DNA from 2 places in the Variovorax sp. LjRoot130 genome. Region 1 is predicted to be linked to the other one. Evidence: predicted binding sites of a transcription regulator. Region 1 holds the regulator's gene; the other holds the start of a gene.
What was found. Region 1 encodes HrcA, which represses chaperone genes, less so after heat shock. Its sites were predicted from a motif close to TTAGCACTCNNNNNNNNNGAGTGCTAA; they were not measured.

Region 1 (3,403 bases):
CACGACCCCTTGGTTCGTAGCCAAGTACTCTATCCAACTGAGCTACAGCCGCACAGCTTGCGATTATAGCATCCTCGCAACACCCCATCGCTGGGCAGCGAAAGAAAGAGAGCAGTAGATCGTGTTGGACTTGAGCCGTCGATCAACCGCCTGTGAGTCTACGTCGAGTCAGTTGTGCATCAAAGTCTTGGCAGAAATGTGAACTAAATCATGACATTTCGACCACATGGGCACTGCACCTACAGCGCCACTTGGCCGACTGGCGCTAAAAACGGCTTCCATTGGTTTATTGGATGGAGGTCCCGATGTTCAGCTTTTTCCAGCCCAATCGAAACGGCCACCTCAGGCGAGTCATGGCGCTTCTCGAAGAAGCCCATCTCGCGCGTATCGAGCATCAGGCTGCTGCCGAACATCACGGGGCCTTGGCCCGGATGTATTCCGAACGCGCCAAAAGACTGGAGCGCGAGCTCTACGGCTCGGCACAAATGCCGCTCGGGGACGCATCCACCAAGGGCCAGGACGAGAAAGCGGTCCTCTATGCCCTGGATCCAGGTCGCCGGATCGAGACACAGGCAAAGGCCTGAGGAGTTGGCCCGCGACTGAGGGCGACAAGGCGTGGTGGTAGGCCGTGATGGGCTTGAACCATCGACCAACGGATTATGAGTCCGCTGCTCTAACCAGCTGAGCTAACGGCCCGCACATCAGGGATTCTAGTAGGCGCCGGGCGCCGCTATTTGCGGTGGCTCAGCGCATTGGTGACCAGCCGCGACGTGATGTCGACGATCTGGATCATGCGCTCATAGGGCATGCGCGTCGGACCGATGACGCCAAGCGTACCCACCACCTCGCCGTCGACCTCGTAGTTCGCGCTCACGATCGACAGGTCGTCGAAGGGCACCACCTGGCTTTCCCCGCCGATGAAGATGCGCACGCCGTCCGCCTTGCTCGACACGTCGAGCAGGCGCATCAGTTGGGCCTTTTGCTCGAACAGCTCGAACGCACGACGCAGGTGGCTCATGTCGCTGGAGAAATCGGTGACGGCCAGCAGATTCCGCTCGCCCGCGATCACGACTTCGTCCTGGGCTTCCGTCAGCACCTCGGAACTCACCTGGACAGCGGCCTGCATCAACGCAGCGATCTCGCCGCGCAATTGCTCCATCTCGGACTGAAGCCGATCGCGCACCTGCTCGATCGACAGACCCGCAAAGTGCGTGTTGATGTAGTTCGATGCCTCAACCAGTTGCGACTGCGAATAGTCGACCTCGGGGAAGATCACCCGGTTCTGCACATCGCCGTCGGGCGACACGATGATCACGAGCAGGCGGCGGTCGGAAAGGCGAAGGAACTCGATCTGACGAAAAACGGATGCGCGGCGCGGCGCCATCACCACGCCAACGAACTGCGACAGGTTCGACAGCAGGTTCGCCGCGTTCGCGATCACCTTTTGCGGCTGGTCGGGCGCGAGGCTCGGCGGCGTGAACTGCTCGCGCTGGGCAGTCAGCATGGTGTCGACGAAAAGCCGATAGCCGCGCGCAGTCGGAATGCGGCCTGCTGAGGTGTGCGGACTGGCGATCAGCCCGAGCCCTTCGAGGTCGGACATCACGTTGCGGATGGTCGCAGGCGAAAGCTCCAGCCCCGAAGCCCGAGAAAGCGTGCGCGAGCCCACCGGCTGGCCCTCGGCGATATAGCGCTCGACCAGCGTCTTGAGAAGCAACTTGGCGCGATCGTCCAGCATCGACTGATTTTAATGTTGTAATTTGTACATGACATCCAGCTTTCGGCGCGTCGCCCTGATAGGTAAATACCAGGCTTCGGGCGCGCGGGCGCAGGCCGGCGCGCTGGACGAGGTCATGGAGGGCATCGGCGCCTTCCTGGAAGCGCAAGGCTGCGAGGTCTTTGTCGAACAGCCGCGCGACGGCGAGTGCGGCCAGACCCGCTACCCCGCGCTGACTGTCGAAGAGATCGGCCAGCGATGCGATCTGGGCCTGGTGGTCGGCGGCGACGGAACCATGCTCGGCATCGGGCGCCAGCTGGCGTGCTACGGCGTTCCGCTGATCGGCATCAACCGCGGCCGGCTCGGCTTCATCACCGACATTTCCCTCGACAACTACCAGGCGACCCTGATCCCGATGCTGGCCGGCGAATACGAGGAAGACCACCGCAGCCTCATGCACGCCCAGGTGATGCGCGACGGCGTGTCGGTGTTCGATGCGCTCGCCATGAACGACGTGGTGGTCAATCGCGGCGCCACCTCGGGCATGGTGGAACTGCGTGTTTCGGTCGGCCGCCATTTCGTTGCCAACCAGCGCGCCGACGGAATGATCATCGCCTCGCCCACCGGCTCCACCGCCTACGCGCTGTCGGCCGGCGGCCCGCTGCTGCATCCCGCGGTCCCGGGATGGGTGCTGGTGCCCATCGCGCCGCACACGCTCTCGAACCGCCCGATCCTGCTGCCGGATGCCGACGAGGTCCTGATCGAGCTGGTGGGCGGGCGCGACGCGAGCGCCAATTTCGACATGCAATCACTGGCTTCTCTTGCCATCGGCGACCAGGTCGTGGTGCGCCGCTCCGACTACCGCGTGCGTTTTCTGCATCCGAAAGGCTGGAGCTACTTCGACACATTGCGCAAGAAGCTGCACTGGAACGAAGGAGGTTCCTGACATGGCATTGCGCCGCATCGCCCTGCGCGACTTCGTGATCGTGCGCGCGCTCGAACTCGATCTCTCCACGGGCTTCACCGTCCTCACCGGCGAAACCGGCGCGGGCAAGTCGATTCTGATCGACGCGCTCCAGCTGGCGCTCGGCAACCGTGCCGATGCCGGCGCCGTGCGCGAAGGCGCCGAGCGCCTGGACGTGAGCGCGGAGTTCGACACCGATCCTGCCCTGGCCGCCTGGCTGGACGAAGGTGGCTTCGAAGCGGGCGATGTCCTGCTTCTGCGCCGCACCGTCGACCTCCAGGGGCGCAGCCGCGGCTGGATCAACGGCAGCCCCGCCACCGCGACCCAGCTGCGCGAGCTCGGCGACCAGTTGCTGGACATCCACGGCCAGCACGCCTGGCAGAGCCTCACCCGGCCCGAAGCCGTGCGCGGCCTGCTCGATGCCTATGCCGGTGTCGGCACTGCCGCGCTCGACAGCGCCTGGCAGAACTGGCGGCAGGCGATCGCTGCGCTCGACAAGGCGCGCTCGGCGCAAGACTCGCTGCAGCGCGAGCGAGAACGACTGCAGTGGCAGGTTGGCGAGGTGATGAAGCTCGCGCCCGGCGCCGACGAGTGGGAGGAACTCTCGGCCAGCCACACCCGCATCTCCAACGCGCAGGCGCTCATCGATGCCGCCGAGGGCGCATGCAGCGCCCTGGAAGACGATGACAGCGGCGCGCTCGCCGCATTGAGCCGCGCCGTCACGC
Region 2 (3,403 bases), 3.5 Mb from region 1:
ACGCGAGCCTTCTTTTCCTTCATTTCGACTTCGGTGGCAGCGCCGACCTTGATCACGGCCACGCCGCCGGCCAGCTTGGCCACGCGCTCTTGCAGCTTCTCGCGGTCGTAGTCGCTGGTGGCTTCCTCGATCTGCACGCGCACTTGCTTCACGCGGGCTTCGATGTCGGCGGGAGCGCCGGCGCCGTCGATGATGATGGTGTTTTCCTTGCCCACTTCGATGCGCTTGGCTTGGCCCAGGTCGGCCAGCGTCACCTTCTCGAGCGTCAGGCCCACTTCTTCAGCGATGACCTTGCCGCCCGTCAGGATGGCGATGTCTTCCAGCATGGCCTTGCGGCGGTCGCCGAAGCCCGGTGCCTTGACGGCCACGACCTTCAGGATGCCGCGGATGGTGTTGACCACCAGCGTCGCCAGGGCTTCGCCCTCGACTTCTTCGGCAATGATCAAGAGCGGACGGCCGGCCTTGGCGACTTGCTCCAGCGTGGGCAGCAGGTCGCGGATGTTGCTGATCTTCTTGTCGAACAGCAGCACGAAGGGGTTTTCCAGCAACGCCGATTGCTTCTCGGGGTTGTTGATGAAGTAGGGCGACAGGTAGCCGCGGTCGAACTGCATGCCTTCAACGACGTCGAGTTCGCTGTCGAGCGACTTGCCGTCTTCGACGGTGATAACGCCTTCCTTGCCGACCTTGTCCATCGCGTCGGCGATGAGCTTGCCGATGGTGTCGTCGCTGTTGGCCGAGATCGAGCCGACTTGCGCGATTTCCTTCGAGGTGGTGGTGGCCTTGGAAGCCTTCTTCAGCTCTTCGACCAGGGCAGTGACCGCCTTGTCGATGCCGCGCTTCAGGTCCATCGGGTTGATGCCGGCGGCCACGTACTTGAAGCCTTCGCGAACGATGGCCTGGGCCAGCACGGTCGCGGTGGTGGTGCCGTCGCCGGCGTTGTCCGAAGTCTTGGAAGCCACTTCCTTCACGAGCTGGGCGCCCATGTTCTGGAGCTTGTCCTTGAGTTCGATTTCCTTGGCCACGGACACGCCGTCCTTGGTCACGGTCGGGGCGCCGAAGGAGCGCTCGAGCACCACGTTGCGGCCCTTGGGGCCCAGGGTCACTTTGACTGCGTTGGCCAGGATGTTGACACCCTCGACCATGCGTGCGCGGGCTTCACCGCCGAAGACTACGTCTTTTGCTGCCATGAGATTTCTCCGAATTCAGATAGAGGGGTTGATTACTTCTCGACGACCGCGAACAGGTCGTCTTCCTTCATGACCAGCAGCTCGTCGCCATCGACCTTGACGGTCTGGCCGCTGTACTTGCCGAACAGGACGCGGTCGCCGACCTTGACGCTCATCGCGCCGAGTTCGCCCTTGTCGTTCTTCTTGCCAGGGCCGACGGCCAGCACTTCGCCCTGGTCGGGCTTCTCGGCGGCGTTGTCGGGGATCACGATGCCCGAGGCGGTCTTGGTTTCGCTTTCAATGCGCTTGACGATCACGCGATCGTGCAAAGGACGAAGTTTCATTGCATCTCCTGGATAAGAAACGGGGTTTGGTTCGGGCGCTGGCATGGTTGCCGGCTGCCCAGCCACTGGAAGCGGGGGGTTGTTAGCACTCCTCTTCAGCGAGTGCTAATCATAAGGGCATTTGGCGGGGTTTCAAGGCCCGGCGGTCCAAGGAGAGTCGAGAACGAAGCCATGCTCAGGTGACGCTCGCGCGAACTGCACACACGCTGGCGGCACACCTTTCGAGGGCCAACCTAGGCCAACACTGAGAGGGAAGGAGGGCGCACCGCCCCTTGATGCGGCGGAGTTCTAGCCGTAAAAAATCGTGGCGTTCCGCGTGCGTGCTGTCGCGGCGACGGGGGCTGGGCCGGCATCGGGAGCGTCAGCCGCGCCGAGCCGCTTCGATCGCAGCGATGTCGATCTTTCTCATCCCCATCATGGCTTCGAACGTGCGCTTGGCCGCCGCTCGATCAGGATCGGCGATCGCGGCCGTCAGGGCGCGTGGCGTGATCTGCCACGACAGTCCCCACTTGTCCTTGCACCAGCCGCATGCGCTTTCCTGGCCGCCGTTTCCGACAATCGCGTTCCACAAGCGGTCCGTTTCGGCCTGGTTGTCGGTCGCAACCTGGAACGAGAAAGCCTCGTTGTGCTTGAACGCCGGGCCCCCGTTCAGTCCGAGACAAGGGATGCCCATCACCGTGAACTCGACCGTCAAGACATCGCCCTGCTTGCCCGCGGGATAGTCGCCAGGCGCGCGATGGACAGCTCCCACCGCGCTGTCCGGGAACGTCTCGGCGTAGAACTTCGCGGCGTCCAACGCGGTGCCGTCGTACCAGAGACAAATCGTGTTCTTGCTGACCATCTTGGTTCTCCTAGATTGGGACAGGTACGTGCATTCAAGCCGCCGAAGAAGTGATTCGTCGGCAAGCACGTAGCCGCCAAATTCTGCCCCTATGGCTCCGGGCCGGAGCGAAAAATTCAATGTTCGGAGGCGTGAAGACCACAGGATCGAATGTCTAGCGGCGCATGAGCTGAACGATCAACGGCGCAGTTCCCCGGTGCGCCCTTTCGGATCAATGACTTAAGCCGTCTTGGTGCTCAATCTCCAGTGGCGTTCCACAGTCGGCGGTTTTCAACTTTAGCCTGAATTTTTTGCAGCTTAGTTTGAACTCGCCGCGCCCCCAGTGGGGGAGGAGGCGCCCGGCCGGGGGGCCGTCTTCTGCTGCGGGATCAGCCGTCAAACCCATGACATTGCCCCCGTTGCGTCCGAGCAGGAGTGGCGCATACTGGGCTGCAGAAGTCTCACCATTGACCACCGATGAACATTTCCCCGGCGCGCGACCACGCCGATCCGCCTGCTGCTCCGCCAGACTGGACGATCGAGTTTGGATCTGAGCCCGTAGGCGAAGGCAATTATTTTTTTGCCGATGTAAAGCGGGCCGGGAAAGTGATGTTCCGAATCGGAGTTGGCGGCGTATCCGAAGAGGCAAAAGCAAGGAAGCTGCTTGCGGCCAAGGCGCGCGCCTGGATCGACGAGTTCCTGATCCGAGAACAGCAATCTGGCGCTTCGTCCCAAGGCAACTGAGCTGGTCAGCCGCTGCTCAGTCCTCGTCGTCGAGTAGGTCCAGTTTTGGATCGTCCATGCGGGATTGAAGTGCCACGCACCCGGCTTCCCAGGCGCTCTTGTATGTTGGGAAGCTGAGATCTGAGCGTGCCAAGGGCTCAAAGCCAGGCACGTCATCGAAGGATTCGAACAGCACCCATTCGAACGCTCCAGACCGGAGTGCTTCAACCATCGATACAAGAAAGCGGAAGCGGCTCATGCAAGCAATGCTGGGCGTGTGCATTGCCCTTGCCGTAAGCCGGCGCCTTCGTTTGATGGAAGGAAAGCTCGCCGCGCTTCCTAAGTCGTTC

Region 2: the regulator HrcA is predicted to act here: its motif matches at 1,593-1,619, upstream of groES (co-chaperone GroES).

The regions. Positions count from the first base shown of each region.
Region 1 covers NZ_CAXURM020000001.1:1,211,508-1,214,910, reverse strand. Annotated here, with positions in the region: tRNA gene ACSQ86_RS06110 (tRNA-Arg) at 1-52, opposite strand, end outside; gene ACSQ86_RS06105 (hypothetical protein) at 306-584, shown strand; tRNA gene ACSQ86_RS06100 (tRNA-Ile) at 620-696, opposite strand; gene hrcA (heat-inducible transcriptional repressor HrcA) at 731-1,735, opposite strand; gene ACSQ86_RS06090 (NAD kinase) at 1,764-2,660, shown strand; gene recN (DNA repair protein RecN) at 2,662-3,403, shown strand, end outside.
Region 2 covers NZ_CAXURM020000001.1:4,718,280-4,721,682, reverse strand. Annotated here, with positions in the region: gene groL (chaperonin GroEL) at 1-1,187, opposite strand, end outside; gene groES (co-chaperone GroES) at 1,220-1,510, opposite strand; gene ACSQ86_RS23580 (VOC family protein) at 1,872-2,351, opposite strand; gene ACSQ86_RS23575 (hypothetical protein) at 2,808-3,074, shown strand; gene ACSQ86_RS23570 (hypothetical protein) at 3,091-3,312, opposite strand.